DNA from 3 places in the Pseudomonas rhizosphaerae genome. Region 3 is predicted to be linked to each of the others. Evidence: predicted binding sites of a transcription regulator. Region 3 holds the regulator's gene; each other region holds the start of a gene.
What was found. The regulator LexA, encoded in region 3, represses DNA repair genes until DNA is damaged. The targets are predictions, from matches to a motif close to CTGTNTNNNNANACAG.
Positions count from the first base shown of each region.

Region 1 (10,729 bases), 530 kb from region 3:
GCAGCGCATGGATCAACGAGGCGGGATCGATACCGAACGCGTGTACCTGGCGCAGCATCAAGCGCAGGAATTCGGTATTGCCCAGCAACAACGCGTGTTGATACGCGGGCCGGGTGATGAAGTCGTAGGACAGGTCTGCCCCGCCATGGGACATGGAGGCGATGTCGTCGATGGTCAGGTTCAGCTCCTGGAAACTGAATCCGCCCGCCTTGCGAATCGCGCCGCCGAGCAACTGGTTGCCGTTGACCGACAACGGGTGACTTTCCGACCAGGCCGGACCTTCGGCACGCCGCTCGACGCCCAGGAAACCGTTGGCGTCCAGGCGCAGGATACGTGCACCCATCACGTCGATGGAATGCAGGGCATCACCAATGATCATCTGCTGCGCGGCGAAGGTGGGGTCGAGCCAGTTCAGCGAAGGCTGGCCTTCCTTGAAGTAGTGCAGGTACACCCAGCGACGTTGTTTGCCGTCTACACCCACGACGACAGGCGTGGCGCTCCAGTCGGTTTCCTTGACGCCGGGCTCGAAAAAGATCACCCGTTGCAGTTGGCCGACGATGTAGTGCTTGTCCTTGAGGATGTCGCACACTTCAGGCGTCAAGTTGACCGCGTCACGGCCAGCGGCGACCTCGGGCAACAGCCCCCAGTCCTCCTCCTTGATCTCGACCATGTGGTAGAGGCCGGGATAGTCAGCGTAGGCCATTTCGGCCAGGCGAAAATCCGCCCCCTTGCCAGTGTGCGAAGGAATTGCATCGTCGATGACCACGGCGTTGTGGGCTGCAGCCATGCGGCTGAGCTGGATCATGTCGGCATCGGTGCCCAGCTCGGGGTCGATGTCGAAGCTCATGCGGTCGAAATTCCCGTCCACGCTAGGCGTGCGTTCACGTCCGCGCAGGCCGCCGGACAGCTTCAACGGGCCGTTGTGAATGCCCTGGATTCCGATCTCCGACAACGCATGCCATAGGGTTTCGTCGCCCAGGGCCTGCAACACCGAGCCCTCTTCGCGAGTGACGATGGAGGCTGGGTAGGCGGTAAACCAGACCGAAGCAATGGCTGAAGCATCCCGAGGCCTGGCCTGGGCATAGGGTCGTTGCCACATCCGTGCCTGTCCGGCGTACAGCTTGGCGCGCTGTTTGGCCGTGTGCAGCATGGACTGGTCGACCAGCCACTGAATATAGTCCTTGTCCGGCGTCGTCATCGTTACTTGCCCTCGAAAAGTGTCCTACATTGAGAGTACGACGGAAGGTTATCGTTGCATCCGTCGCGGATTTCCCTGAAGGCGCGCGCAGACCTGATCCGACATTCGGTATCACATTCGGTATAAAGCATTGTGCCATCAGGCCGATACAGCATTGGCAGGGGCTGATCCCTGCGCGGGCGATCAACAGGAGAGACCCATGATTACCTTTCTGCTGGGCTGGTGCGCACTGTCCGTTCTCGGGGCTGTGGTTTTCGTTGGGCTGTTGCGTGCAGACAGGCGACGCGAAGCACAAGCCATGGAAACTGCGCGTACAGAGTTTCAACGTGTGCCGTTTCAGACACGCCTGATGGGGTGAATTCGCAAGCTTCGACCGCACGAATGCAGGTCTGGAGGGACGCCGTTGCCGCTCGAACGAGCGGCGGCGAGAGACAGGGCAAGCCGGCCGCCAGGTGCCGGCCTGCCCAGCAGGGTCAGACCTTGACGATCCAACCCTCGGGAGCTTCGACGTCGCCGGACTGGATGCCGGTCAATTCCTTGTACAGGCGGTGGGTGAACGGCCCCACTTCTTCCTGGCTGTAGAAAACGTGCAGCTTGTCCTGGTATTCGATGCCGCCGATCGGGGTGATCACCGCAGCGGTGCCGCAAGCACCGGCTTCCTTGAACCGGTCGAGCTGGTCGATCAGCACATCGCCTTCGATGACTTTCAAGCCCAGGCGCGACTGCGCCAGTTCGATCAATGACAGACGGGTGATGCCAGGCAATACCGACGGCGATTTCGGGGTCACGAACTCGTCGTTTTGAGTAATTGCGAAGAAGTTGGCCGAGCCCACTTCCTCGATCTTGGTGTGGGTCTGTGGATCCAGGTAGATGCAATCGGCGAAGTTGGCTTTCTTGGCATTGGAACCGGGCATCAGGCTCGCAGCGTAGTTGCCACCGACCTTGGCAGCGCCGGTGCCGTTTGGCGCAGCACGGTCATAGCCAGAGATGATGAAGTTGTGCGGTTTCATGCCGCCCTTGAAGTAGGGGCCGACCGGGATGCAGAAGATCGAGAAGATGAACTCGGGTGCGGTGCGCACGCCGATGTTGTCACCCACGCCGATCACGAATGGACGCAGGTACAGGGCGCCGCCGGAACCATAGGGCGGAATGAAGCGCTCGTTGGCCGCGACCACTTTGCGGCAGGCTTCGATGAACACATCGGTGGGTACTTGCGGCATCAACAGGCGACCACAGCTGCGCTGCATGCGCAGGGCATTCTGGTCGGGGCGGAACAGGTTGATCGAGCCATCCTTGCAACGGTAGGCCTTGAGGCCCTCGAAGCACTGCTGCCCATAGTGAAGGGCGGTGGAGCCTTCGCTGATGTGCAATACGTTGTCTTCGGTCAGGTTGCCCTGGTCCCATTCGCCGTCGCGCCAGTGCGACAGGTAGCGCAGATCGGTCTTGATGTAGTCGAAACCCAGTTTGTCCCAGTTGATGCTTTCGTGACCCATGACACCCTCTACCCTTTGGCGATCGCCTGAACAGCACAGGCTTATACGAATGGGCACAACAATACTGCATTTGCTTGCCCTGCGCAGCCTGGCTAGTGGAAATCTCGGCTGCGGACGTCCAGCCCGTGGAGCATCGCGCTGACGTCGGCCATGTGCCCGGCGATGACGTGCCGTACGCCGTCCTTGTGCTCGAAGCGCCCCTTGACCTGCATCATCTGCGACCCTACCAGCACGCGCCGCTGACGCTCGGCCAGATCACGCCAGACCACCACGTTGATCATGCCGAACTCATCCTCCAGCGTGACGAAGGTCACTCCGGTGGCGGTCGACGGCCGCTGTCGCCCCGTCACCAGCCCGGCAACGGTAACCGGGCGCCCGTGGGCCAGGCTCTGCAGGTCGTGGGAACTGCGGCAGCGCAACGCCTGCAACCGCTCGCGCAGCATGGCCAGCGGGTGCGGCCCCAGGGTAGTGCCGAGGCTGGCGTAGTCGGCGTACAGGTCCTCGCCGACACTGGGCACCGGCAAAGCCACGTTGTCCTCGCGCAGGTCCGGCACCTCGGCGAACAACGGCAACTGCTGCTCGACGCTGGCCACGTCCCAGCGTGCCTGATGGCGGTGCCCCACCAGGCCCAGCAAGGCATTGGCGTCGGCCAGTTGCTCCAGGGCGCGATTGTCCAGCCCGCAACGCCGGGCCAGGTCGGTCACATCGAGGAACGGGCCAGCCTGACGGGCTTGCTGCACCGCACGCCCAGCCTCTTCACGCAGGCCCTTGACCATCCGCAACCCCAGGCGAATCGCCGGTTGCCCGGCAGCGCTAGGCTGCAAGCTGCAGTCCCAGTCGCTGTGGCACACGTCCACGGCCAGGATCTGCAGATGATGGCGGCGTGCATCCTGCAGGATCTGGTCGGGGCTGTAGAAGCCCATGGGCCAACTGTTGATCAAGGCGCAGGCAAAGGCTGCCGGCTCATGGCACTTGAGCCAGCAACTGGCGTAGGTCAACAAGGCAAAGCTGGCGGCGTGGGATTCGGGAAAGCCGTAGCTGCCAAAGCCCTTGATCTGCTCGAAGATGCGTTCGGCGAATTCACGGGTGTAGCCGTTCTTGAGCATGCCTTCGGTGAGGCGGATCTGATGGGGCTCCAAACCGCCATGGCGTTTCCAGGCGGCCATCGAGCGACGTAGTTGGTCGGCCTCACCCGGTGTGTAGCCGGCGGCGACGATGGCCAGCTCCATCACCTGCTCCTGGAAAAGGGGCACACCCAAGGTTCGCTCGAAAACCTTTTTCAGGGCTTCGGAGGGATAGCTGACCGTCTCCTGACCATTGCGCCGGCGCAAGTACGGATGAACCATGTCGCCAACGATGGGCCCCGGTCGGACGATGGCGACCTCGATCACCAGATCGTAGAACGTCCTGGGCTGCAGGCGCGGGAGCATGGCCATCTGGGCCCGGGATTCGATCTGGAACACGCCGATGGTATCGGCCCGGCTGATCATGGCGTAGGTCTGCGGGCACTCCTTGGGCAATGTCGAAAGGGTCAGATCGCGGCCACGGTACCCACGCACCAGATCGAAACAGCGGCGGATCGCGCTGAGCATGCCCAGGGCCAGGATGTCGACCTTCAACAGGCCCACGGCATCCAGGTCGTCCTTGTCCCACTGGATCACTGTACGCTCGGCCATGGCCGCGTTCTCGACCGGCACCAAGGTGTGCAAGGGATGCTCGGAAATGACGAAACCGCCCGGATGCTGGGACAGGTGACGGGGGAAACCGATCAGTTGCTCGGTCAGCGCCATGACCCGCTTGAGCACCGGGCTTTCGGTGTCGAAGCCGGCTTCGACCAACCGCTCGACCGGGGGCAGGTGGTCGCTCCAGCGGCCGAAGCAATCGGCTAGCGCTGTGATCTGGTCCGGCGGCAGACCCAACGCCCGCGCAACATCACGCACCGCACCGGCGCCTCGATAGCTGCTGGCGACGGCGGTGAGGGCCGCACGGTCGCGACCGTAGCGACGAAACACGTACTGCAGGACTTCCTCGCGGCGCTCGTGCTCGAAATCCACGTCGATGTCCGGCGGTTCGTTGCGCTCCTTGGAGATGAAGCGCTCGAACAGCATGTGCGTGTCGCGCGGGTCCAGTTCGGTGATACCCAGGGCGAAACAGACCACCGAATTGGCGGCCGAACCGCGCCCCTGACAGAGAATGTGCCGCTCGCGGGCAAAGCGGACAATGTCGTGGACGGTCAGGAAATAGCTTTCATAGCCCAGTTCGATAATCAGCTGCAGTTCCTTGTCGAGCAACGCCTGGACTTCGTCGTCCACCCCCGACGGCCAGCGCCAGCGCGCGCCCTGGGCGCTCAGGTGACGCAGCCAGGAGCCGGCGTCATGGCCGCGGGGGACCAGCTCGCGGGGATATTGATACCGCAGCTGGCCCAGGTCGAAACTGCAGCGCCGGGCTATGTTCAGGGTTTCCTCGAGCAGCGCAGCCGGGTAGATGTCGGCCAGTTGCGGCAATGTGCGCAAGTGACGCTCGCCATTGGCGAACAAGACATGCCCGGCCTGGGCAACCGGTACGTGATGGCGGATGGCGGTGATTGTGTCCTGCAAGGCGCGTCGACCTCGAGCATGCATGTGCACGTCGCCGCAGGCCACCGCCGGCAGGCCCAAGGTCCTGGCCAGCTCGAGCAGCCCGTGCAGGCGCCGTTGGTCATCCGCACCGCGGTGCAACTGCACGGCCACCCACAGGCGCTCGGCAAAACGCCCCTTGAGCCAGTGGCCGTGGGCCAGATCGTGAGGCTCATCGGCTATCCACAGGGCCAGCAAGCCCTCGCGCTCGACCTCGTCGAGGTCTTCGCGCAGCAACCGGTACTGGCCTTTGCTAGCGCGCCGGCGCGCCAGCGTGATCAGGCGGCACAAAGCCTGGTAGCCGCCCAGATCCTGCGCCAGCAACACCAGCTTGGGCCCCTGCTCGATACGCATCTCACTGCCCACGATCAGCGTCATCGAGTGGGCCTGGGCGGCTTGCCACGCCCGCACGATACCAGCCATGGTGCATTCATCGGTGATCGCCAACGCCTGATAGCCCAGCGCCGCTGCCTTGGCAAACAGCTCATCGGCACTCGAGGCTCCGCGCTGAAAGCTGAAGTTGGACAAGCAATGCAACTCGGCGTAGCCCTGGCTCATGCGAACCACCCCTGCAGCAGCAACGGCTGATCATCGCCCACGGCCCGGTAGGCCCAGCCCCGCCGTCCTGCCGAGGTTTCGACCAGATAGTAGTCACGGCGCACATCGCCACCGTCCCACCAGCCCGATTCGATGCGCTCAGGCCCCGCCAGCACGCGCAAGCCGTGGTCCGGCAAAGGCTCAGCCTGTGGCAGCAACCACCCTGGCCGCTGGGCGCTCAGGTCCAGCGAGGCCGGCAACCAGGGACCATCGTTGCGCCAGGCGCGCTCGGGGCGATGGTCCGCGTGGGCGCGCAAGTCTTGCAGGGCATCGTTGCCGAGGCGCGCGCGCAAGCGTTCGCGCAATTGCTCCCAGGGCTGGGTCTGTTGCGGTCGCTGATCGAACAGCTCCTTGCAGACAGGTACGAAACGCGGCAGATCGAGCGCGCTCAGGCGCACACCCTGTACCGGTCGGGGTACCTGCATAGGTTCGAACCGGCCGCGGGCCAGTTCGAACAACAAGGCCGCGTCCCGTTCGGCGGCCAGCAATCCAACGTCGACCTGCGTGTCCTCGCCCTCGGCATGTTCGAGGTGCACGGTGAAACGCTGCACCCCCACGTCCCGGCCAGCCAGGTACGCCGCCAGGTCATTGATCAGGCGGCGCAAGGGAAACAACAGCGCCTGATGAGATTCCACATCGAAATTGAGCTCGATGCGCTGGTCGAATACATCGGCGGGAATGAAGAATTCCAGCGCCAGCGGGCGGTGCCCCAGCAGGGTGTCCAGATGGCTAAGCACCTGGGCCGGAAAACGCCTCGCCAATTGCGCCCTGGGCAAGGCGAACACTTGACCCAAGTGGCGCATGCCCATGCGCTTGAGCGCGGTGGCGTCGTCGGGTGCAAGGCCGACCCGCTCCACTGGCAATTGCTGGAGGATATCGGCCAGGGCGCATTGATCTTCGACGCCGAGGCCATCGTAGGCATTGGCCAGCATGCGGGCAGCAGCCGGGTTGGGCGCCAGGGTGATGCGGTGGCGAAAGCCCAGGGCGGTCAGTTCAGCGCGCAAGCGGGCCTCGAACTGAGGCCAGGGGCCGAACAGGCCCAAGGTTGATTGGACTTCCAACAACAGCACACGGGGGTAATGTACGCTGACCTGTGAGCTGAACCGGTAGGCCCAGGCCGCCAGGAAGCGCTGCCAGTGCTCGATCTGGGCCGGGTCGTAGGGCGCCGTGGCGAAGTCGCGGCTGAGCATGTAGGCGGCGGTGAGCGACTGCCCCGGTTTCAGGCCCAATGCTCGCGCGGCCGGGTTGACCGCCTGCAGTACCCGCCGCTGCACCGGCCCGGTGATCAGGGCAAGGGGCTGTTGCGGATCGTCGCGCTGGCGCAGCACGGCATCGAGGGCCAGTTGCGGCAGCAGAATGCAGGCCCAAAGCATGGCAATCTCAAGCGTAACTGGCGAAAGTGATGGGCATCGCGGGGGGGATCCCGCCGCGACATTTGAGCACTTGCACCTGCCCCGCAGGCCCTTGCAGCGCGAGCCGCAGGGCGGCTGGCGAGGGGTTTTGCGCCGCCTGTCGTTCGCGCAAGGCGAAGCCCAGGGTCTCGCCGGTTTCCGCTGCCACCTGCAAGCGTCGCAAGGCTTTGTCGTCGGGATTTTGCGGCCAGCACAACACGGCTGCACAACTGCCCGAGCGCAGGCATTGCTCGGCGGCCCACAAAGCATCCTTGCCCTGGGCCTGAAGCACGGACAAGTGCTGCAAACGTACACCGGCCGCCATCCAGGCATGCGGGTAGGGAATGAACGGCGGCGCTATCAAAACGATTCGTTCACCGGCCTGGCTCAAACGCGCCAGCGTCGGCCAGAGCAGCTGCAATTCGCCGCTGCCGTTGGCGGCAAGCAGGATTTCACTCAGTGCCGCCGGTGGCCAACCACCGCTGGGCAGCACCGCGTCGAGGGCGGCATGGCCAGTGGGCTGCACGCCACTGGGGCCAGGCTCCTGGCGACCGCGCCAGATGCGACGTTGGTCGATCAGCCCTTCCAGGCTGACCACTGCGCCCATCACTGCCCTGCCCTCATGGCCAGGCGGGGCAGGAAAAAGCGGTCGGTGAGTGGGAGTGATCTGTTCATGGGTGCATTTTTACTACTGTATGCATGAACAGTAAAGCACCTATTTTAACTTGTCGTTATCGAGCACGCGATCGGCGCCCGTCACTCGGGTTTCGCGACCAGTATCTTGCGCAGCGGAAAGCGCGAGGCGCCACTCCACCCCAGGAACTCCTGTTCGACCATGGGCCGGGCGAAATAGAAACCCTGGGCCTCGTCGCAGCCCAGGGCGCGCACCATCTGCATGCACTTGAAGGTTTCCACGCCTTCGGCCACCGTGCGGTAGCCCAGCTTGCGTGCCAGCTCCAGCACCGCCTGGACGATCAGTTGATGCCGGGGGTTGTGCTCCACGCCAGTGATCATCGATTTGTCGAGCTTCACCACGTTGGCCGGTATTTCGTGCAAGTAGGAGAAGTTGCTGTAGCCGGTACCGAAATCGTCGATTGCCACATCCACACCCAGGTCGCGAATGGCCACCAATTGAGTCAGCACCTGGGGGTTGGAGTGCAGCCACTCTCCTTCGGTGATCTCGACCTCCAGGCGCTCCGGATCGACGCCATGGGTACGACAGGCATTGCTGATGACTTGGGTAATGTCGTGGCCGTCGAAATCCAGTGCCGAAAGGTTCACCGACAGCTTGGTCAGGACCGTGGCTGGCCATTGGGCGAGCTTGGCCAAGGCCGCGTCGATCACCCAACGCGTCACACCATGGATCAGTGCATTCTTTTCCAGCACCGGAATGAATTCGGCCGGCGAGACCGGGCCCAGCCTCGGGTGCTCCCAGCGCAGCAAGGCTTCGGCGCTGACCTGGTCACCCTCGCGCAGCGCGAAACGTGGCTGGAACACCAGGCGCAACTGTCCATCACGCATCGCCTGGGTGACGTCGGAAGCCAGCTTGAAAGACCTTCGATAGGCGTTGTCGCGCACCGGGTCGTACCATGCCCATGCGTGGCCGCCGAGCAGGGCAAGTTCGGCGGCGTACATGGCCTTGCGCAGTGCATCGCGGACCGCTTCGAAGCTGATCGTAAAGGGCGTGACCCCAGCGCGCACACTGGGGCGAACCGGCATGCCTTCGATCTGGGTGGTGCAGCGCAAGGCGTGCACCATGACATCCAGGTAGCCACCGACATCGGCGTGCGCGGCGTCGAGCACGAAGGCGAAGCGTTTGCGCCCGATGTGATAGACCCGCCCCTGGCTTGCACGCAAACGCACCAGTCGGCGGGCGATGCAGCACAGCAGGTTCTCGAATGGGACCATGCCCAGGGCCAGCGTCATGTCGTGGGCCCAGGCGGTGTCCATGGCATCGATCAGCACCAGATAGCGAGATTCGTCCGGATGCTGCAGCAGCAAATGACCCAGGTCGGTGAGGAATTGCCGGCGATCGGGCAACTGGGTAAGCCGATCGCACGACAGGGAAGCCTGAGCAGAAGCATGGACAGTATCCAACATCAAACTTTCCTGCGAATGACAGGCTCGAGCTTCCTGCGAGAGACCGGCGAGTGGTTCTGAGTGTATTCATTCAGAAAAATGGCCGGTGAGTCGCCAGCCATTTGAGTGGTGGCAAAATAACATCGCACTAAATGATTGCCAAGCCCCATCTGTTCGGTAGTCAACCTGCGAACATCGGAACGAGCGGCGACGCTGCTACACTGGGGCAAACCTTGGGAAGGAATGGACGATTCATGCTTGAAGCCTTGCTGTTCGACCTCGATGGCACTCTGACAGAAACCGACGCGCTGCACCTGCTTGCCGTCCAGCAATTGCTGGCCGAGGAAGGTCGCGAATTCACCCACGAAGAGTTCCAGTTGCATGCCAGTGGCCGGGCCAATGCCGATATGTGCCAGTACCTGTTCCCTGACCGCTCGGTGGCCGAACATGAAGCCTTTGCCGATCGCAAGGAAGCGCGCTTTCGCGAGCTTGCACCGCAGCTCGCTCCGATTGCCGGGCTGCTGCGCCTGCTCGACTACGCCGAGCAGCAACATCTCGGCATGGTGGTGGTGACCAACGCCCCACGCGCCAATGCCGAGCACATGCTCGACGCTCTGGGCCTGGCCGAACGCCTGCCGAATGTGGTGGTTGCCGAAGAGCTGGAACGGGCCAAGCCCGACCCCCTGCCCTACCTGACCGGCTTGCAACGCCTGGGCGCCCATGCCGACGCAGGTATCGCCTTCGAAGACTCGGTGCCCGGCGTGACTGCGGCAGTGGCCGCCGGCCTGTTCACCGTCGCCCTGTCGACCAGCCAGTCGGCGCAGACTTTGCGCTCCGCCGGCGCCAACCTGGTGATCGAATCCTACGAGGACGAAAACCTCTGGATTCATATCGAAAAGATGCACAAAGGCTAGCAAATACGCGATCCCCCGTAGCAGCGGCGCGAGCCGCGTCGGCGGCATGTGCGGTGTCCATCTATCGCGGTGATCCATTCGCGGGTAGAACCCGCTCCCACAGGCACCGGTGTTACAAGGTATTGTTGAGCAGGAAATTGCCGGGGCGCTGGGGGGCTTCGCTCTCGATTTCCGGTACCAGGGCTTCGTCTTTCAGGTGGACGCCCGACAACTGGCGCTTGCAGGCCTCGCGCATGAGGTACTGCAACTTATGGGCAGCGGTGGCGTAGCTCAGGCCCTCCAGGCGTACGTTGGAAATGCAATTGCGCGCGGCATCGTTCAACCCCACCCGCGGCGCATAGGTGAAATACAGCCCGAGGCTGTCGGGCGAACTCAGGCCGGGCCGTTCGCCGATCAGCAGCACCACCATACGCGCGCCCAGCGCTTGCGCCACTTCATCGGC
Region 1 is NZ_CP009533.1:2,146,479-2,157,207, reverse strand. It holds gene treS (maltose alpha-D-glucosyltransferase) at 1-1,198, opposite strand, end outside; gene LT40_RS21685 (hypothetical protein) at 1,398-1,556, shown strand; gene LT40_RS09605 (branched-chain amino acid aminotransferase) at 1,672-2,691, opposite strand; gene LT40_RS09600 (error-prone DNA polymerase) at 2,784-5,864, opposite strand; gene LT40_RS09595 (Y-family DNA polymerase) at 5,861-7,276, opposite strand; gene imuA (translesion DNA synthesis-associated protein ImuA) at 7,284-7,901, opposite strand; gene LT40_RS09585 (putative bifunctional diguanylate cyclase/phosphodiesterase) at 8,051-9,394, opposite strand; gene LT40_RS09580 (HAD family hydrolase) at 9,628-10,287, shown strand; gene eutC (ethanolamine ammonia-lyase subunit EutC) at 10,400-10,729, opposite strand, start outside.
Region 1: imuA (translesion DNA synthesis-associated protein ImuA) is a predicted target of LexA. The motif match lies at 7,986-8,001, and genes of this name have one in related genera.

Region 2 (10,729 bases), 1.3 Mb from region 3:
AGGCCGCTGACGCCCACTTCCAGGCCGCGCAGGGCTTTCTGCAGGGATTCCTGGAAGGTCCGGCCGATGGCCATGACTTCACCCACGGATTTCATCTGGGTGGTCAGGCGTGCGTCGGCCTTGGGGAATTTCTCGAAGGCGAAGCGTGGCAACTTGGTGACGACGTAGTCGATCGACGGCTCGAAGGACGCCGGAGTCTTGCCGCCGGTGATGTCGTTCTGCAGTTCGTCGAGGGTGTAGCCGACGGCCAGCTTGGCCGCGACCTTGGCGATCGGGAAACCGGTGGCCTTGGAGGCCAGCGCGGAGGAACGCGACACGCGCGGGTTCATCTCGATCACGACCATGCGGCCGGTGTTCGGGCAGATACCGAACTGCACGTTGGAACCGCCGGTTTCCACGCCGATTTCGCGCAGGACTGCCAGCGAGGCGTTGCGCAGGATCTGGTATTCCTTGTCGGTGAGCGTCTGCGCCGGTGCAACGGTGATCGAGTCGCCGGTGTGCACGCCCATCGGGTCGAAGTTCTCGATCGAGCAGACGATGATGCAGTTGTCCTTTTTGTCGCGGACCACTTCCATCTCGTACTCTTTCCAGCCGATCAGCGATTCGTCGATCAGCAGTTCCTTGGTCGGCGACAGGTCCAGACCGCGAGCGCAGATTTCTTCGAATTCTTCACGGTTGTAGGCGATGCCGCCGCCAGTGCCGCCCATGGTGAACGAAGGACGGATGATGCACGGGAAGCCGAGCTTCTCGAGTACCGCGTTGGCCTCTTCCATGCTGTGGGCGATGCCCGAGCGCGGGCAGGCCAGGCCGATGGATTTCATTGCCTTGTCGAAGCGCGAGCGGTCTTCGGCCTTGTCGATGGTGTCGGCGTTGGCACCGATCATTTCCACGCCGAACTTGGCCAGCACGCCTTCGCGCTCCAGGTCCAGGGCGCAGTTCAGGGCAGTCTGGCCACCCATGGTCGGCAGCACGGCGTCCGGACGTTCCTTCTCGATGATCTTGGCCACGGTCTGCCATTTGATCGGTTCGATGTAGGTGGCGTCGGCCATGTCCGGGTCGGTCATGATGGTGGCCGGGTTGGAGTTGACCAGGATGACGCGGTAGCCCTCTTCGCGCAGGGCCTTGCAGGCCTGGGCGCCGGAGTAGTCGAATTCGCAGGCCTGGCCGATGACGATCGGGCCGGCACCAAGAATCAGGATGCTTTTCAAGTCTGTACGTTTTGGCATGGTTCTCACTCAATTGCGCAGTTCAGCCGGCTGCCCGCCTGGACTTTATTGGGCGGCGCCCTGGCGGCCTGTCCGTCTTCGACGGGGCCAGCCGGGGCGCGCGTTACACACGGGTCCGACAGTGATCAGCGGCGCTTGGCCATCGATTCGATGAAGCGGTCGAACAGCGGCGAGACGTCGTTGGGGCCAGGGCTGGCTTCAGGGTGACCCTGGAAGCTGAACGCGGCCTTGTCGGTCAACTCGATGCCCTGCAGGGTGCCATCGAACAGCGATTTGTGGATCGCGCGCACATTGCTCGGCAAGGTGGCTTCGTCGACCGCAAAACCGTGGTTCTGGCTGGTGATCATCACCACACCGCTGTCAACGTCCTGCACCGGGTGGTTGGCACCGTGGTGGCCGTGACCCATCTTGACGGTCTTGGCACCGGCGGCCAGGGCCAGCAGCTGGTGACCCAGGCAGATGCCGAACACCGGAATCTCGGTCTGCAGCACTTCCTTGATCGCCTGGATAGCGTAGTCGCAGGGCTCTGGATCGCCAGGGCCGTTGGACAGGAACACGCCATCGGGATTGAGTGCGAGCACGTCGGCGGCCGGGGTTTGCGCCGGCACCACGGTCAGGTGGCAGCCGCGCTCGACGAGCATGCGCAGGATGTTGACCTTGACGCCGTAGTCGTAGGCGACCACGTGGTACGGCAACTCGCTGTTGGGCACGTCGGGGTGGCTGTCGGATGCAAGGTTCCAGACGCTGGAGCGCCACTGGTAGGTGTCCTTGGTGCTGACCTCCTTGGCCAGGTCCATGCCCTTCAGGCCTGGGAAAGCGCGGGCGGCGGCGATGGCGGCTTCTTCGCTGATGTCGTCACCGGCCATGATGCAGCCGTTCTGCGCGCCTTTCTCACGCAGGATGCGGGTCAGGCGGCGGGTATCGATGCCGGCAATGGCGACGACGTTGTTGGCTTTCAGGTACTCGTCCAGCGACAGCGTGTTGCGCCAGTTGCTGGCCACCAGGGGCAGATCGCGGATCACCAGGCCTGCGGACCAGACGCGATCGGACTCGGCGTCCTCAGGCGTGGTGCCGGTGTTGCCGATGTGGGGGTAGGTCAGGGTAACGATTTGCTGGGCATAGGAAGGATCGGTAAGGATTTCCTGATAGCCGGTCATGGCGGTGTTGAACACCACCTCACCAACGGTTTGCCCGTCGGCTCCAATGGCTTCGCCGCGAAAGATGCTGCCATCGGCAAGGGCGAGTATGGCTGGCTTAGTCAAGAAGACCTCCCGTAAATAAAGCCTGAAAGGGCGATCGCAGGTTGTAAAAAAGCGGAATGCCGTATGGATACGTCACCCCGCTTCTTTTCATCGAATAATCTGCGCGCTTTTAGTGGACACACTAAAGCTGTAGCTTACAGAAAAGAGGGGTTTTGGTCTACCGCGAATGCGGTGGGAAGTTCGCGTGATGCGACAGGGGGCAGGGATTTGTAGAGATGGGGCTGACGTCTTCGCGGGCAGAGCCCGCTCCCACAGGGGTAGCGTTTACCTTTGGGAGCGTGACTAGGGCGATGAAGTCAATGCAGGTCGAGCACATCCTGCATGTCGTAGAAGCCTGGGGCGCGGCCGTCGAGCCAGAGGGCGGCGCGTACCGCTCCCTTGGCGAAGGTCATGCGGCTGGAGGCCTTGTGGGTGATCTCGACGCGCTCGCCATCGGCGGCGAACAGCACGGTGTGGTCACCCACAACGTCACCGGCACGCACGGTGGCGAAACCGATGGTCTGACGCTCCCGGGCGCCGGTCTGGCCTTCACGGCCATAGACCGCCACTTTCTTCAGGTCGCGACCCAAGGCATTGGCGACCACCTCACCCATGCGCACGGCCGTGCCCGACGGGGCATCGACCTTGTGCCGGTGATGGGCTTCCATGATCTCGATATCGACATCGTCGCCCAGCACCCGCGCAGCGGTGTCGAGCAGCTTCAAGCACAGGTTGACGCCGACGCTGAAGTTGGCCGCGAAGACGATCGGAATGTCCTTACCCGCCTCGGCCAGCAAGGCTTTTTCCTCGGGACTGAAACCGGTCGTGCCGATGACCATGGCCTTGCCTGCCTTGCGGCAGAACGCCAGGTTCTTCAGCGTCACGGTCGGGTGAGTGAAGTCGATCAATACATCGAATTCTTCCGCCACCTTCGCCACATCACCCGACAACGGCACACCAATACGGCCCAGCGCCGCTAGCTCGCCCGCGTCGGCGCCCACCAAAGTGCTGTCCGGCCGGTCGACCGCTGCGGTCAAGCCGGCGCCGGGCGCCAGCTGGACCGCTTCGATCAAGGTCTTGCCCATGCGCCCGGCGGCGCCCATCACAGCTATACGTCGCATGCTCGAATCCTTATGCCTTACAGGTCGCCGAAGAAACGCTTCACACCTTCGAACCAACCATTGGCCTTCGGCGAATGGGATTCGTCGCCTTCCAGCGAAGTGCGGAATTCTTCCAGCAACTCACGCTGACGGCGGTTGAGGTTGACCGGCGTTTCCACCGCCACCCGGCACATCAGGTCGCCGGCACCACCGCCGCGCACGGGCGCAACGCCCTTGCCGCGCAGGCGGAACTGCTTGCCGGTCTGGGTACCTTCCGGAATCTTCAGCTTGACCCGACCATCCAGGGTCGGCACTTCAAGCTCGCCACCCAATGCCGCATCGGTGTAGCTGATCGGTACTTCGCAGTACAGGTGCTTGCCGTCACGTTGGAAGATCGCGTGCTCGCGCACGTTGATGACTACATACAGGTCGCCGGTCGGGCCGCCCTGCATGCCCGCCTCGCCTTCGCCGGAGAGACGAATGCGATCGCCGGTGTCGACACCCGAAGGCACCTTGACCGAGAGGGTCTTGTACTCTTCGACACGGCCTTCGCCGTGGCACGAGTCGCACGGGTCGGAGATGATCTTGCCCTGGCCATGGCAGCGCGGGCAGGTTTGCTGCACCGAGAAGAAGCCCTGCTGCATGCGCACCTGGCCGATACCGCCGCAGGTTGGGCAGGTGATCGGCGCCGAGCCTTTCTTCGCGCCACTGCCGTCGCAGGGCTTGCAGTTGACCAGCGTCGGCACACGGATGCTGACCGTGGTGCCGCGCACGGCTTCTTCCAGGTTCAGCTCGAGGGTGTAGCGCAGGTCGCTGCCACGCTGGGCGCCGCCGCGGCCATTGCCGCCACGACCACCGCCGAAGAAATCGCTGAACACATCGCCGAAGATATCGGAGAAGTTCTGGCCGCCGAAACCTTGGCCACCGCCACCCATGCTCGGGTCGACACCGGCATGACCGTACTGGTCGTACGCGGCGCGCTTGCTCGCATCGGAGAGCACTTCATAGGCTTCGTTGGCCTCTTTGAAGGCTTCTTCCGATTCCTTGTTGTCGGGGTTGCGATCCGGGTGATGCTTCATCGCGAGGCGGCGATAGGCCTTCTTCAGATCTGCTTCGCTGGAGCCACGCTCCACCCCCAGAACCTCGTAATAATCACGCTTTGCCATAAGTCTTTTTACTCTTTTGGGAGCCAGCACGCAGGGGCGCCGCTGACCGCGCCGCCAACATCCGATCGCTGTCGCATGTTGTTAAAATTCGTGTATTCCAGACACGCCAACGCGGGAGCAAGCCCCCGCGCGGCGACATCCTACCAGTCACCGTGCAAGCACAGTCAACCGGCCGACCAACAAGAATTACTTGTTGTCTTTGACTTCTTCGAACTCGGCATCGACGACGTCGTCGTGCTTGCCGGCTTCTTCTGCTGGCTGAGCAGCAGCGCCTTCAGGCTTCTCGGCCTGGTCGGCGTACATCTTCTGCGCCACTGGAGCGGAGACCTTGGACAGCTCTTCGACCTTGGCATCGATCGCTGCCTTGTCGTCGCCCTTGACCGCAGCTTCCAGCGCCACGACGGCCGCTTCGATGGCAGTTTTCTCGTCGGCAGTGACCTTGTCACCTGCGTCGGCGACCATCTTGCGAGTCGAGTGCACCAGTGCATCACCCTGGTTGCGGGCAGCGGCCAGCTCTTCGAACTTGCGGTCTTCCTCGGCGTTGACTTCAGCGTCACGAACCATCTGCTGAATTTCGTCCTCGGACAGACCAGAGTTGGCCTTGATCACGATCGACTGGGTCTTGCCAGTGGCCTTGTCTTTCGCGCCGACGTGCAGGATGCCGTTGGCATCGATGTCGAAGGTCACTTCGATCTGCGGCACGCCACGTGGAGCTGGTGGAATCTCGGCCAGGTCGAACTTGCCCAGCGACTTGTTCTGCGCGGCTTGCTTGCGCTCGCCCTGCAGGACGTGGATGGTCACGGCGCCCTGGTTGTCGTCGGCAGTCGAGAATACCTGCGATTTCTTGGTAGGAATCGTGGTGTTCTTCTCGATCAGCGCGGTCATCACGCCACCCATGGTTTCGATACCCAGGGTCAGCGGGCTGACGTCGAGCAGCAGCACGTCCTTCACGTCACCGGCCAGTACGGCACCCTGGATGGCAGCACCCATGGCAACGGCTTCGTCAGGGTTGACGTCTTTACGTGCTTCTTTACCGAAGAAGTCGGTAACCAGCTTCTGTACCAGCGGCATGCGGGTCTGACCGCCGACCAGGATCACGTCGTTGATCGCGCCAACGTCGATACCGGCGTCTTTCATGGCGATGCGGCAAGGCTCGATGGTGCGTTGAACCAGGTCTTCGACCAGCGATTCCAGCTTGGCGCGGGAGATCTTCACGTTCAAGTGCTTGGGACCGGTGGCGTCTGCAGTGATGTACGGCAGGTTGACGTCGGTCGACTGGCTCGAGGACAGTTCGATCTTGGCCTTTTCCGCAGCTTCTTTCAGGCGCTGCATGGCCAGCGGGTCACCCTTGAGGTTCATGCCGCTTTCTTTCTTGAACTCGTCGACGAGGTAGTCGATCAAGCGGATGTCGAAGTCTTCACCGCCCAGGAACGTGTCGCCGTTGGTGGCCAACACTTCGAACTGGTGCTCGCCATCGACTTCGGCGATTTCGATCACGGACACGTCGAAGGTACCGCCACCCAGGTCATAAACGATGACGGTGTGGTCGCCCTTGGCCTTGTCCATGCCGTATGCCAGTGCAGCGGCAGTCGGCTCGTTGATGATGCGCTTGACGTCCAGACCGGCGATACGGCCGGCGTCTTTGGTGGCTTGACGCTGGCTGTCGTTGAAGTAGGCCGGTACGGTGATGACCGCTTCAGTGACGGCTTCGCCGAGGTAGTCTTCGGCGGTTTTCTTCATCTTTTTCAAGATTTCAGCCGAGATGCCTGGCGGGGCGATTTTCTTGCCGTTGACTTCAACCCAGGCGTCGCCGTTGTTGTCGCCCTTGACGATCTTGTAAGGGACCATCTGGATGTCTTTCTGTACGACTTCTTCGTCGAAACGACGACCGATCAGACGCTTGACCGCATACAGAGTGTTGTAGGGGTTGGTGACCGCCTGACGCTTGGCGGACTGGCCGACCAGCACTTCGCCGTCGTTGGCATAAGCAACGATCGATGGAGTGGTACGAGCGCCTTCGGCGTTCTCGATGACCTTGGCCTTGCCGTTTTCAAGAATGGAGACGCAGGAGTTGGTGGTCCCCAGGTCGATACCGATAATCTTGCCCATGTTTCTTCTCCTGGCACTAACGCCCGAAAATTTTGGATTTGGTTGCCGCAGCAGTGGTGGCTGTCTGCGGTAGCACTTAAACGCTTGACACTAAGATGGGGGCCACTTGGCCGATTTCAAGCCTGCTCGTCGATCGAAGGCGAAACCGGTGCAGCGGCCTTGCTGACCACGACCATGGCCGGGCGCAGCAGGCGTCCATTTAGCTGATAGCCCTTCTGGAAAACTTTCAACACACTGTTGGGCTCGACGTCCGCGCTTTCCTGCATCGCCATTGCCTGGTGATGCTCGGCATTGAACGGCTGGCCATGCGGATCGATGGCTTCCAGGTTGTAACGCTTGAGCGTGTCCTGAAACATCTTCAAGGTCAGCTGCATGCCTTCGCGCATCGGACGAATGCTTTCGTCTTCGGGGCTGGACAGCTCGATACCGCGCTCAAGGCTGTCGAGCACGGGCAGCAGGTCGCCGGAGAACTTCTCGAGAGCAAACTTGTGCGCCTTTTCCACGTCCTGGTCGGCGCGGCGGCGAACGTTCTGCAGGTCGGCGGCAACGCGCAGGGACTGATCCTGGGCGGCGGCGAGCTGCTCTTCAAGCACCTGCACGCGCGCGGCAAGGTCGTCGGCACCGGCGTCGGCGGCCTGATTAGCGTCTAGATTCTGATCGTCCAGGTTCTGTTCGTCAGCCATTGGTTCTCTCCTCTCGATTACGTCCGCGAGGTCGACTCGCGCTTCTGACCGGTATATGGGGTCGCAAATCTGCGCTTCAAGGGCTGGCGATCAGCGGCTGCACAGGAGTTTCCCAAGGAGGCAATAAAAAATGCAGGTTTCAGGCGAAAACGACCTAAAGGCGAATATTGTCAGGCCTGCATAAAACACTGTATAAATAACCAGACATTCATGCCTGGGGGCGGTCTTATGCTGGTGCACCTGTCCGTACACAACTATGCCATCGTCGAACATCTCGACCTCGAACTCGAGCGCGGGATGAGCGTGATCACGGGTGAAACCGGCGCCGGCAAATCGATCATGCTCGATGCGCTAGGCCTGGCCCTGGGCGATCGTGCCGACAGTGGTGTGGTCCGGCCGGGCGCCGACAAGGCCGACATCCTTGCCACCTTCGACCTGGTCGATATCCCTGAGGCCAGCACCTGGCTCGCCGAACGCGATTTGGAAACCGACGGCCCCTGCATTCTGCGTCGCGTGATCACGGCCAAGGGCGGTTCGCGCGGCTACATCAACGGCACGCCCTGCCCGCTCGGCGACCTCAAGTCCCTGGGCGAGCTGTTGATCGACATCCACAGCCAGCATGAGCACCAGTCGCTGCTGAAGACCGACACCCATCGCCGCCTGCTCGACGAATACGCCGGCGCCAGCGACCTGGCCCGACAGGTGCAATTGGCCGCGCAGAAATGGCGGCAGACACGCCAGGAGCTCGAACGTCTGTCGGACTCCGGCGACGAGCAACGCGCGCGGCATCAGTTGCTCAGCTATCAGCTGGAAGAATTGGAAAACCTCGGCCTGGGCGAAAACGAGCTGGAGCAGCTGGAGCAGGAACACAAGAACCTGACCAACGCCGAAGCATTGTTCGGCATCTGCCGTCAGGTCATCGACCACTGCAGCGAAAACGATTCGGGCAATGTGCTCAGCGCACTGACCGCCAGCCTGAATCGCCTGGGCGGCGTCAGCAATGCACCCAGCGCGCTGGGCGAGGCCGCCTCGATGCTGGCCACGGCGCAGATCCAGGTCGAAGAAGCGGTCGGCGAACTCAATCGCTTTCTCGACCACTTCGAGGCCGACCCGGCGCGCTTGCAGCACATCGAGGAACGGCTCGATACCATCTATACGCTGGCACGCAAACACCGCGTTCACCCGACCGAAGTGGTGGCGCTGCAACACCGGCTGCTCGAAGAACTGGAAGGCTTGAACGCCAGCGATGAATCCATCGAGCAGTTGGGTGAAGAGCTGGCCGCCTATGCCCGTCACTACCAGGAAAAAGCCCGCGAGCTGACCGGCCTGCGTACGCATGCGGCGGCACAACTGGCCGCGGCGGTCGAAGTGGAAATCCAGCGCCTGGGCATGCCAGGCGGGCGTTTCACCATCGAACTGCGCGCCAATGCCCATGAGGACTTGCATCCCAATGGCCTGGAGCAGGTCGAACTGCTGGTCAGTGCCAACCCAGGGCAGCCAATGAAACCCCTCGCCAAAGTGGCTTCGGGTGGCGAGCTGTCGCGGATCAGCCTGGCGATCCAGGTGATCACCGCGCAGACCTCACGGGTTCCGACGCTGGTGTTCGACGAAGTCGACGTGGGCATCGGCGGGCCGACAGCCGAGATCGTCGGGCAGTTGCTGCGACGTCTGGGCGAGCGCGGGCAGGTGTTGACCGTGACGCACCTGCCGCAGGTGGCGGCTCAAGGTCATCATCATCTGTTCGTGCATAAAGTACGCGGCAGCGACGAGACGCGCACTGCGGTGTCGAACCTGGGCAAGGGCGAGCGCGTAGAAGAAGTAGCGCGGATGCTGGGCGGGATCGATTTGACCAAGGAATCGTTGGCGCATGCCAAGAAGATGGTGGTGACGGCGAAGGGTTGATTGCTGCAGGTCTGGCCTCTTCGCGGGCAGAGACCCGCTCCCACAACACGGCAGCGCAACCCTGCTCCATGTGGGAGCGGGTCTCTGCCCGCGAAGAGGCCCTCACTGACTTCACACATAAAAAAGGCGACCCTAGGGTCGCCTTTCTGCATCCAGCCTGGTCTTACTTCGGCTTGCGCACGTACAACACCAGGTTGTGATCCACCAGTTCGTAACCGTGCTCGGTGACGATTTCTTTCTGGCGGCGTTCGATCTCGTGATCGGTAAACTCGATCACTTCACCGGAGTCGACGTCGACCATGTGGTCGTGGTGCTCGCCATCCGCCAATTCGAACACGGCATGGCCGCCGTCGAAATTGTGACGGGCTACCAGACCGGCCGCTTCGAATTGGGTCAGGACACGGTAAACCGTGGCCAGGCCCACATCCTCACCAGCTTCCATCAGCGCCTTGTAGACCTCTTCGGCGCTCATGTGACGTTGCTGTGCCGATTCCAGCATTTGCAAGATCTTGACCCGTGGAAGGGTCACCTTGAGGCCGGCTTTACGCAGTTCGCTATTATCAACCATGGTCAGCTTTCTCAACGATGCGGCTTCGCAGCATCTATTAATGCGGGTATGATCGGGGTTTACGTTGTCCCAGCCAAGATAGTGGAAGTCGCCCACCGATGCAAAACACCAAGCACTTGCTAACCAGCCTCACCTTCGTGGGACTGCTCGCACTCGCCGGTTGTTCATTCCCCGGGGTTTACAAAATCGACATCCAGCAGGGCAATGTCGTCACGCAGGACATGATAGACCAGTTAAGGCCCGGAATGACCCGTCGGCAAGTAAGGTTTATCATGGGCAACCCACTGCTGGTCGACACGTTTCACGCCAATCGCTGGGATTACCTGTACAGCTTGCAGCCAGGTGGCGGCGAACGTCAGCAGGAACGCATGAGTGTCCTGTTCAACGGCAACGACCAACTGGTTGGCCTGTCCGGTGATTTCATGCCCGGCGTCAGCAAGGACCAGGCTATCCTGGGCAGCGACACCGATACCAACGTGGCACCCCAGCAGGGCGAGCCGCAAAAGGCCGAAGAGCCGCCCAAGCCGGGCTCGATGCTCGAAGACATCCAGCGCGATGTCGACGGCGTGAAGACTGTTCCCGTCCCGGCGCCGCAGCCGCTGGACGTCTCGCCGCAATAAGCGAGCGATACGAAAAAAGCCCGGTCATGCCGGGCTTTTTCATGAGCGCAAAAAAGTGTTTAGCGAACCTTGCGTGCCTGCGCCGCTTTGGCCGCGCGCAATCGTCGCACTTCT
Region 2 is NZ_CP009533.1:2,912,459-2,923,187, forward strand. It holds gene carB (carbamoyl-phosphate synthase large subunit) at 1-1,226, opposite strand, end outside; gene carA (glutamine-hydrolyzing carbamoyl-phosphate synthase small subunit) at 1,352-2,488, opposite strand; gene dapB (4-hydroxy-tetrahydrodipicolinate reductase) at 2,785-3,588, opposite strand; gene dnaJ (molecular chaperone DnaJ) at 3,606-4,733, opposite strand; gene dnaK (molecular chaperone DnaK) at 4,920-6,842, opposite strand; gene grpE (nucleotide exchange factor GrpE) at 6,959-7,525, opposite strand; gene recN (DNA repair protein RecN) at 7,754-9,427, shown strand; gene fur (ferric iron uptake transcriptional regulator) at 9,591-9,995, opposite strand; gene LT40_RS12995 (outer membrane protein assembly factor BamE) at 10,094-10,615, shown strand; gene LT40_RS13000 (RnfH family protein) at 10,675-10,729, opposite strand, start outside.
Region 2: recN (DNA repair protein RecN) is a predicted target of LexA. The motif match lies at 7,714-7,729, and genes of this name have one in related genera.

Region 3 (10,729 bases):
GCGGCTTCTGCGCAGGCGGTGACATCCGCAACCTCTACCTGAGCTACCGCAACCGGGAATCCCTGCACGAGGCGTTCTTCGACGAAGAATACGCCCTGGATCAATGCCTGCATCAATACCGCAAGCCCGTGATGGCCCTGCTTGATGGCTACACCCTGGGCGGCGGCATGGGTTTGGCCCAGGCAGCCGAGCTGCGCGTGGTCACCGAGCGCAGCAAACTGGGCATGCCGGAAGTGGCCATTGGCTATTTTCCCGATGTCGGCGCCAGCTATTTCCTCAGCCGCATCCCCGGTGAAATCGGTACTTACCTGGGCGTCACCGGCGTACAGATCGAAGCAGCCGATGCGCTCTACTGCGGCCTGGCGGACTGGTACCTGGAGAGCGAGCGGCTGGCCCAGCTCGACGAGCGCTTGGACAAACTGCAGTGGAGCGACAATGCCCTCAAGGACCTGCAAGGTGTACTCGCCCGCCTCGGCGTCCAGACCCTCCCCGACGCCCCGCTGCACCGGCTGCGGCCGGCCATTGACCATTTCTTCGGTCAAGCCGACCTGACCAGTCTGGTCGAACAGCTGGAAAACGTGAGCGTCGCCGACAGCCAGGCGTGGGCGCAGAACACCGCGCGGCTGATGCGCACCCGTTCCCCGCTGGCCATGGCCGTCACCCTCGAACTGCTGCGCCGCGGTCGCCACTGCAGCCTGGAGCAATGCTTCGCCCTGGAGCTGCACCTGAACCGTCAGTGGTTCGAGCACGGCGACCTGATCGAAGGCGTACGTGCTTTACTGATCGACAAAGACAAGAACCCGCGTTGGAACCCACCGACGCTAGACCGGCTTGCACGCGCCCGCGTCGAGCCCTTCTTTCAAGGCCTCTGAGGCCGGAGTCTGCCATGCAAGACCTGGAACTGAGCGAAGAACAGATCATGATCCGCGACATGGCGCGCGACTTCGCCCGCGCCGAAGTGGCGCCCCACGCCCGTGCCTGGGAACAGGCGGGCTGGATCGATGACGCGCTGGTGGCACAGATGGGCGCCCTCGGGCTGCTAGGCATGGTCGTGCCCGAACAGTGGGGCGGCAGCTACACCGATTACGTCGCGTATGCGCTGGCGGTGGAAGAGATATCCGCAGCCGACGGTGCCCTGGGTGCGTTGATGAGCGTACACAACTCAGTGGGCTGCGGCCCCCTGCTCAACTACGGCAGCCCGGCCCAGCAGGACACCTGGCTGGCAGCCCTGGCCAGCGGCGAGGTCATCGGCTGCTTCTGCCTGACCGAACCCCAGGCTGGCTCCGAGGCGAACAACCTGCGCACCCGCGCCGTGCTCGACGGCGAGCACTGGGTCATCGATGGCGCCAAGCAATTCGTCACCAATGGTCGCCGAGCCAAGCTGGCCATCGTCTTCGCCGTCACCGACCCGGAGCTGGGCAAGAAGGGCCTGTCGGCTTTTCTGGTTCCCACCGACACCCCAGGGTTCACCGTCGACCGCAGCGAGCACAAGCTCGGCATCCGCGCCTCCGACACCTGCGCCATCACCTTGAGCCAGTGCCGCGTACCCGCAGCCAACCTCCTGGGTGAACGCGGCAAGGGCCTGAACATCGCCCTGTCCAACCTCGAAGGCGGCCGTATCGGCATCGCCGCGCAGGCATTGGGCATCGCCCGCGCCGCGTTCGAGGCCGCGCTGGGCTACGCCCGCGAGCGGGTGCAGTTCGGCAAGCCGATCATCGAACACCAAAGCGTGGCCAACCTGTTGGCCGACATGCAGGTGCAGGTCAATGCCGCACGCTTGCTGGTGCTGCACGCTGCGCGCCTGCGCAGCGCGGGCCTGCCGTGCCTGTCCGAAGCCTCCCAGGCGAAGCTCTTCGCGTCGGAAATGGCCGAACGGGTGTGCTCCAGCGCCGTGCAGGTTCACGGTGGCTACGGCTACCTGGAAGACTATCCGGTGGAAAAGTACTACCGCGACGCGCGCATCACGCAGATCTACGAAGGCTCCAGCGAAATCCAGCGCATGCTGATCGCCCGCGAGCTGCGTCATTACCTGCTGTAACCCACGCGCTGTGATGACTCACATTGCCGCAAGAGGGCTGGCCAGGCACCAGCCCCCTTGCAGGCGGGCTAATTACCCTTGAACTGCGGCTGGCGCTTGGCAATGAATGCCGCCATCCCCTCTTTCTGATCCTCGCTGGCAAACGCCGCGTGGAACACCCGCCGCTCGAAACGAACCCCTTCGGACAAGCTCACTTCGAACGCGCGGTTGACGCTTTCCTTGACCATCATCGCGATCGGCAGCGACTTGGCGGCGATCTGTTGGGCGACCTCCAGGGCTTCGTCAAGCAACCGGTCGGCGGCGACGATGCGGGCCACCAGCCCTGCCCGTTCCGCTTCCTCGGCGCCCATCAGGCGACCGGTCAGGCACAGCTCCATGGCCTTGGCCTTGCCCACCGCATGGGTCAGGCGCTGCGTCCCACCCATGCCCGGCAGTACGCCCAACTTGATTTCCGGCTGGCCGAACTTGGCGTTGTCGGCGGCCAGGATGAAATCGCACATCAGCGCCAACTCACAGCCTCCACCCAAGGCGAAGCCGGCCACGGCGGCGATCATCGGCTTGCGCCGGTTGGCCACGCGGTCACTCTCGTGGAACAGGTCGTCCAAGTAGATCTGCGGGTAACGCAGTTCAGCCATTTCCTTGATGTCGGCGCCAGCGGCAAACGCCTTGGCGGAACCGGTCAGAACGATGCAGCCAATCTCGCGATCGCCTTCCAGGCTATCCAGGGCCTGGTTCAACTCGTCGATCAGCTGGGCGTTGAGCGCATTCAGCGCCTGGGGACGGTTGAGGGTGATCAGGCCCACGCGACCGCGGGTTTCCAACAGGATGGTTTCAAAAGCCATGTAGATCTCCAGGTAGAGGCACTTTCTGCCTCGATGATTATTGTTGTATCGACCCACGGGCGGCGCATTGCCCGTGGTCGCGCTTGGGGCTTGTAGCATTCTGAAACCTGATGTCGGACATTTATCGCCGCAGCCCGGCACCACCGGGGCCTGTCGACCTCCAATGGGTGCTACGGTGAACGCCGGCAGCACGCAGCGACCGTGCGTCTACCCTTGTCTACAGCCGACTCCAGGAGGTCCCCATGCTTCGCCTGTCCATGCTGGCACTTGCCAGCGTCTTCGCCCAGCCACTGCTGGCCGCCGACTCGACGCCTGCCTATGGCCCCGAACTGCAAGGCTTCGACTATCCATACACCCTGCAACATTACGCCTTCGAGTCTCAGGGCAAAAGCCTGCAGATGGGTTATATGGACGTCGCCGCCAACGGCAAGGCCAACGGCCGCACCGTGGTGCTGATGCATGGCAAGAATTTCTGCGGCGCCACCTGGGAAAGCTCGATCAAGGCGCTCAGCGATGCCGGCTACCGCGTGGTCGCTCCCGACCAGATCGGCTTCTGCACCTCCAGCAAGCCCGAACACTATCAATACAGCTTCCAACAGTTGGCCAACAACACCCACGACCTGCTGACCCGCATCGGGGTCAAGGAAGCAGTGATCATGGGCCACTCCACCGGCGGCATGCTCGCCACACGCTATGCGTTGATGTTCCCCGAAGACACCGAGCGCCTGGCCATGGTCAACCCCATCGGCCTGGAAGACTGGAAAGCCATGGGCGTGCCCTATCGCAGTGTCGACCAATGGTTCGAACGCGAGTCCAAGGTCACCGCCGACGGCATCCGCAACTACGAGCGCACCACCTACTACGGCGGTCGCTGGAAGCCCGAGTATGACCGCTGGGTAGACATGCTCGCCGGCCTCAACAAGGGCCCGGGGCATACCTTGGTGGCATGGAACTCGGCGCTGATTTACGACATGATTTTCACCCAGCCGGTGGTGCACGAATTCAAAAACCTTGAAGTACCGACCCTGCTGCTGATCGGCGATGCCGATACCACGGCCATCGGCAGTGACATCGCCCCGCCCGAAGTCAAGGCCAAGCTGGGCAAGTATGCCGTGCTGGGCAAGCAGGCCAGCCAGATGATCCCCCACAGCACCCTGGTGGAGTTCGCAGGCCTGGGCCACGCGCCGCAGATGGAAGAACCGGCGCGATTCCACAAGGCCCTGCTCGACTGGCTGGACGCTCCCCAGAAACCACTTTGATACGAGGCAATGCCCATGCGAATAGCCGTCATCGACGATTGGCAATCGGTGGCTGAAGGCGCGGTCGACTGGACCGCGCTCGAAGCCGTAGGCCAGCTCGACTTCATCCACGAGTATCCCGCCGACGGCACGGCATTGGCCGAGCGCCTGGCGCCCTATGCTGTCATCTGCGTGATGCGTGAACGCACCCTCTTCGACGCCACCTTGCTCGAGCAACTGCCACAGCTGAAACTGCTGGTCACCGGCGGCATGCGCAATGCCGCCATCGACCTGCAGGCAGCCGCCCGCCTGGGCATCCAGGTTGCCGGCACCGACAGCTACAAGCATGCGGCCCCGGAGCTGACTTGGGCCCTGGTGATGGCCTTGACCCGTGACCTGCTGGGCGAGGCCAATTCGCTGCGCAGCGGTGGCTGGCAAATCGGCCTAGGTGGCGACCTGCATGGCAACACCCTGGGCCTGCTGGGCCTGGGCAGCATCGGCGAGAAGGTGGCACGCTTTGGCCAGGCGTTCGGCATGCGCGTGATCGCCTGGAGCCAAAACCTCACCCCCGAGCGGGCGGCTGAGGTAGGCGTCGAGTACGTGGACAAACAGCAGTTGTTCGAACAGGCCGACGTGCTCAGCGTGCATCTGGTGCTGAGCGAGCGCAGCCGGGGGCTGGTCGATGCGCAAGCCCTGGGCTGGATGAAGCCGGGTGCGCGGCTGGTGAACACCTCGCGCGGCCCGATCATCGACGAAGCAGCTTTGATTCAAGCCCTTGGCGAAGGCCGCCTGGCTGGCGCCGCGCTGGACGTGTTCGACGAAGAGCCGCTGCCGCAAGATCATCCGTTCCGCATGCTGCCCAACGTGCTGGCTACCCCGCACATCGGCTACGTCACCGGGAACAACTACCGGCTGTTCTTCACCCAGATGATCGAAGACATACTGGCCTGGCATGCCGGCCAGCCCCTGCGCCTGCTCACCCGCTGACGCACAGGATCAATCGATCAGCGCTGCGGCGCGCAACGCGGCGGTTGCCTGTTGCCAGCGCGGGTGCTGGCGATACTCGACATTCGCCTGGCTTTGGCCACGCATGGCCGCGATGCGCGGCGACGGCTGCACACCCATGCGCTGGGCTGCGCTCAGGGCCAGCTCCGCTGCAGCGCGGTCGTTGCACACCAGGCCCATGTCGCAGCCAGCGCTGAGCGCTGCTTCGATACGACTGGCCGCATCACCCACCACGTGGGCACCGGCCATCGACAGGTCGTCGCTGAAGATCACACCCTCGAAGCCCAACTCACCGCGCAGGATGTCTTGCAGCCATCGGCGTGAAAAGCCCGCCGGGTTGGCGTCGACCTGCGGGTAGATGACATGCGCCGGCATGACCGCTGCCAGCTTGTCGGCCAACCGCGCGAACGGCACCAGATCGCACGCACGGATCTGCTCCAGGCTGCGCTCGTCGGTGGGAATCGCCACGTGGGAGTCGGCTTCGGCCCAGCCATGGCCGGGAAAATGCTTGCCGCAGGCGGCCATTCCCGCGGCATTCATACCTTGGATGAACGCACCGGCGAGCGCCGTCGCCCGCTGCGGGTCGCCCTCGAACGCGCGGGTGCCAACTACCGCACTGTGCCCATGATCGAGGTCCAGTACCGGAGCAAAACTCAGGTCCAGCCCGACCGCCAACACTTCGGTGGCCATCAACCAGCCACACTGCTCGGCCAGTGCCATGGCATCGGCATGGCGCGCCAGGTCGCGCATGGCCGGCAGCCGTACGAAGCCCTGGCGCAGGCGCTGCACCCGACCGCCTTCCTGATCCACAGCGAGGATCAAGTCGGGCCGCACGGCACGGATGGCTGCCGTCAACTCCCGCACCTGGCGCGGGTGCTCGATGTTGCGCGCGAAGATGATCAGCCCGGCGACTTCGGGCTGGCGCAACAGATGTCGGTCCTCGGCGGTAAGCCAGGTACCGGCGACGTCGACCATCAAGGAGCCTTGCAGACGAGCGCTCATGGGGTTTCCTTGTAAAGAGGGATCTGGAAGACAGCCATGCCCGAATCAGGCCTTGGCAACGGCCGGGGTACTCTTGCTGCGCGGGCGCAACTGAGCCGCGGCCATGGCCGGGTCGGTCACTGCGCTCTGTGCGCGCATGCCCGCAGCCAGGAACGGCACCATCAGGCGCATGACCTGCTCGATCGAGGTATCGACACCGAAATCGGTCTCGGCGATGGCACGCAGCGCCTTGATCCCGGACATGCTGAACGCGGCGGCGCCGAGCATGAAATGCACGCGCCAGAACAGCTCGAGGGGTGGAATGCGCGGTGCTGCTTCGTTGACCAGCAGCATGTAGCGGCGGAACACCTTGCCGTACATGTCCTCCAGGTAACGACGCAAGTGACCCTGGCTCTGGCTGAATGCCAGGCCAAGCAGGCGCATGAAGATCGAGAGGTCGTTGCCGCTGCGCGGTTGCACCACGAGGGCCTGCTCGACGAGGATCTCCAGCAGTTCTTCAAGGCTTGCCTTGGGCGTGGCGCTGGCCTGGCGCCGCTCGAGTTCGCGGTCGAGACTGGCGCAGAACGGCCCGAGGAACCGCGAGAAGACCGCCTGGATAAGTGCCTTCTTCGAACCGAAATGGTAGTTCACCGCCGCCAGGTTGACCCCGGCCTTGCTGGTGATCAGGCGCAGCGACGTTTCCGCGAAGCCTTTTTCCGCAAAAAGCTGTTCCGCGGCATCGAGGATGCGTTCAACGGTTTCCGACTGGGCCATGGCTACTCCGCCTGACAAACACTTGTTTGAAACATACGTTTCAAAGCCTGTGACTGTCAAGTCCGGGCGGGCTATTTATGGCCATGCGGTCACGTATTAAAGCATACAAATTCATCGCCTTAGCGCAGCATGCGAACATCCCCGGAACCAGCCCCCTGAAAACGGTATTGCCAAGGGCTATCTACTGTATATAATCCCAGTCACTGTACAAAAAGACAGAGCCATCGACATGTTGAAATTGACGCCACGCCAAGCTGAAATTCTGGCCTTCATCAAGCGCTGCCTTGACGACAATGGCTTTCCACCTACACGTGCAGAAATCGCCCAGGAATTGGGCTTCAAGTCGCCCAATGCCGCCGAAGAACACCTCAAGGCCCTGGCGCGCAAAGGCGCGATCGAAATGACCCCGGGCGCTTCGCGTGGCATTCGTATTCCAGGCTCGGAGGCGCGCAACGACGACGCCAGTCTGCCGGTAGTGGGCCGGGTCGCCGCGGGTGCGCCGATCCTGGCGCAGGAGCACATCGAGGAGTCCTGCAAGATCAACCCGGGCTTCTTCCATCCGCGCGCCGACTACCTGCTGCGCGTGCAGGGCATGAGCATGCGCGACGTCGGCATTCTCGACGGCGATCTGCTCGCCGTGCACACCTGCCGTGAAGTGCGCAATGGGCAGATCGTAGTGGCACGGATCGGCGACGAGGTCACGGTCAAGCGTTTCCAGCGCGAGGGCAACAAGGTTTTTCTGGTTGCGGAAAACCCTGATTTCGCACCCATTGAAGTCGACCTCAAGGATCAGGATCTGGTCATCGAAGGTTTGAGCGTCGGCGTCATTCGTCGATAAGGAGGCATCATGCAGTTTCCCCTGACACCCCAACAGGCACAAATGTCGCTGTTCGAAGCTTTCATGGCCGCACCGGCCGTGCCGCGATTCAAGGAGGCCGTCGAGTCGCCCTGGACCCTTGCCGAGCCGGATGTATTCAGCGAGATGTCTCTGCGTGGTGCTGCGGGGAACTGCCTGAGCCTGCTGGCGCCGATGCTGCGCGAGCTCAGTGAAGAGCAGGACGCACGCTGGCTGACGTTGATTGCCCCGCCCGCGAGCCTGACCCAGGCCTGGTTGCGCGATGCAGGGCTCAACCGCGAACGGATCCTGCTGCTCCAGCCGCGTGGCACCCAGAGCGCGCAACGACTTACCTGCGAGGCGTTGCGCTTGGGCCGTAGCCACACGGTGGTGAGCTGGCTCAATCCGCTGCCTGCCGTGGCCAGGCAACAATTGATCTCGGCAGCACGCCAGGGCGGCGCGCAGAGCTTGAACATTCGACTGGGCTAGCCCCTGCCGTTATTGGGACCGTCCACCCCGGCAAGCGCTTGCCTTGCGGCAGGATCAGTGCAGGACGCGCGGGCCGTCTTCCTTGTCGAGCTCGCCTTCCACCAGCTTGCCAGCCATCTGCACGCCGACACTGAGCATGGCCTTGGCCACTTCCACGTGCTGGCCCTGCAAGAATGCCTTGGCATCTTCGGAAAAATTCAGCGTCACCAGCGAACCTTCGTCCTCGGCACGACGCAACTCGATGCGGCCGTCAGGCAGCTCGACAATCTCAAGAAAGGACGTAGGCATAAGGACATGTTCTCCACGAAAGGCGGGCATTGTAGCAGTGCCGGGGTAAATCAGCACTCACTGAGCCCCTCTCGGAACCGAACGGTCAAGCCCTTGAGCTGCTGACGCCAGCTCTCGAGCACCTCGCGACTCAATTCCGGCTCTTCCACTTCGTCCAGATTCACTGCCTGTATCAACGGCTGGGTCACGTCCCCCTTGGGCTTCTTTGGCGCACGGGGCGGCACGAACAGCGTGCTGTGCGCTGCAAGCAGCTGCGCCAGCCAGGTATGGGAGTGCTGGGCCAACTCCACCAGCTCGCCGAGCTCGGGAATGGACGCACCCTCCAGCGCCTGAGGTGACAACAGGGTTTCAGCGCGGGCGGTGCCGGCCTGCGGCAGACGATAGTAACCGGCAATCTCATGGCAAAGCCCCAGCAAGGCACCGTACAGGTGGAACAGCGCCGATTCGCGCTGCGCCTGCAACTGTGCCTGGGCATTGATCGCCTGGCCCAGCTCGGCCTTGCCCATCGCCTCCAGCGCCAGCCCGGCGAAATAGATTTTCTGGTTGGTACGGGTGTAGAGCTCATAGGCCATGGTGGCGGTCTCCGCAATGAACACTGATCGCCTACAGTGTCGAGAACCCGCCGGGGCAGCGCAAGCTACAAATGAAAAAGGCCGCACCGTCCTCATGGACGGCGCGGCCTACGTTGCAACGAGCGCCTCAGCGCTTGTCTTCGACCTTCCAGGTCTTGCCGTCGTAGAACGCCTTCCATCCGGTTGGCTTACCCTCGACTTCGCTCTGCACGTACTGCTCTTTGGTCTTGCGGCTGTAGCGGATCACGGTCGGACGGCCGTCCGGGTCCTTGATCGGCGCATCGAACAGGAAGCTGTACTTGGGATCGATTTCGTCCTTGTGCGGAATGATCTCCAATACCAGCGGCGCACGGGTCTCGCGATTCTTGGGGAACTGGCTGGCAGCCAGGAACAGACCCGAAGCGCCGTCGCGCAGCACGTAGGTGTCGTTGACCTTTTCGCACTTGAGCTCGGGCATTTTCACCGCGTCCATCTTCGGTGGTGCTGCCTCGCCGCTCTTGAGCAACTTGCGGGTGTTCTTGCATTCCGGGTTGGTGCAACCGAAGAACTTGCCGAAACGGCCCGTCTTGAGTTGCATCTCGCTGCCACACTTGTCGCATTCCAGGCTGGGGCCTTCATAGCCCTTGATGCGGTAGTTGCCCTCTTCGATCTCATAGCCTGGGCAGTCGGGGTTGTTGCCACAGATGTGCAGCTTGCGCTTCTCGTCGACCAGGTAGGCATCCATGGCAGTCGCACAGATCGGACAGCGATGCTTGCCGCGCAGGATCTGCGATTCGGACTCACCTTCATCGTCGGCTGCGATCTCATCGCCCGGAATGAGGTTGATGGTCGACTTGCAGCGCTCCTTGGGCGGCAACGCGTAGCCCGAACAGCCCAGGAACACCCCGGTGGAAGCGGTGCGGATCATCATCGGGCGGCCGCATTCGCGGCAGGCGATGTTGGTCAGGGTCGGCAGGTTGGCGCGCATGCCGCTGTCGGCAGCACCTGCTACATCGAGCTTGCCCTTGAAGTCGCCGTAGAACTCGTCGAGCACGTTCTTCCAGTCGCGCTCACCGTGAGCCACGTCATCGAGGTTCTCTTCCATGCCGGCGGTGAAGCCGTAGTCCATCAGGTTGGAGAAGCTCTCGGACAGCCGCTCGGTGACGATGTCGCCCATCTTTTCCGAATAGAAGCGACGGTTGTGCAGCGCCACGTAGCCGCGGTCCTGGATGGTGGAAATGATCGCCGCGTAGGTCGAAGGTCGACCGATGCCGCGTTTTTCCATCTCTTTCACCAGGCTGGCTTCGGAATAGCGGGCAGGCGGCTTGGTGAAGTGCTGGGTAGGGTCCAGGTGCAGCAACTTGAGCTGCTCACCCTGGCTCATGTCCGGCAGCACGTCGTCGTCGCCCGGCTTGCTCATCTGCGGCAGCACGCGAGTGTAACCATCGAACTTGAGAATGCGGCCCTTGGCGCGCAGCTCGAAATCGCTGGCAGCGACGGTGACGGTGGTCGACAGGTACTGGGCAGGCGGCATCTGGCAGGCCAGGAACTGGCGCCAGATCAACTCGTACAGGCGCTCGGCGTCGCGCTCCATGCCGGTGAGCTTGCTGGGGTGAGTGTTCACGTCCGAGGGGCGAATGGCCTCGTGGGCTTCCTGAGCGCCTTCCTTGCTGCCATACACCATTGGC
Region 3 is NZ_CP009533.1:1,616,670-1,627,398, reverse strand. It holds gene LT40_RS07345 (enoyl-CoA hydratase/isomerase family protein) at 1-872, shown strand, start outside; gene LT40_RS07340 (acyl-CoA dehydrogenase family protein) at 887-2,038, shown strand; gene LT40_RS07335 (enoyl-CoA hydratase) at 2,107-2,880, opposite strand; gene LT40_RS07330 (alpha/beta fold hydrolase) at 3,123-4,139, shown strand; gene LT40_RS07325 (D-2-hydroxyacid dehydrogenase family protein) at 4,149-5,105, shown strand; gene nagZ (beta-N-acetylhexosaminidase) at 5,115-6,125, opposite strand; gene LT40_RS07315 (TetR/AcrR family transcriptional regulator) at 6,171-6,878, opposite strand; gene lexA (transcriptional repressor LexA) at 7,108-7,716, shown strand; gene sulA (SOS-induced cell division inhibitor SulA) at 7,726-8,202, shown strand; gene LT40_RS07300 (hypothetical protein) at 8,257-8,490, opposite strand; gene LT40_RS07295 (DUF6586 family protein) at 8,541-9,062, opposite strand; gene topA (type I DNA topoisomerase) at 9,190-10,729, opposite strand, start outside.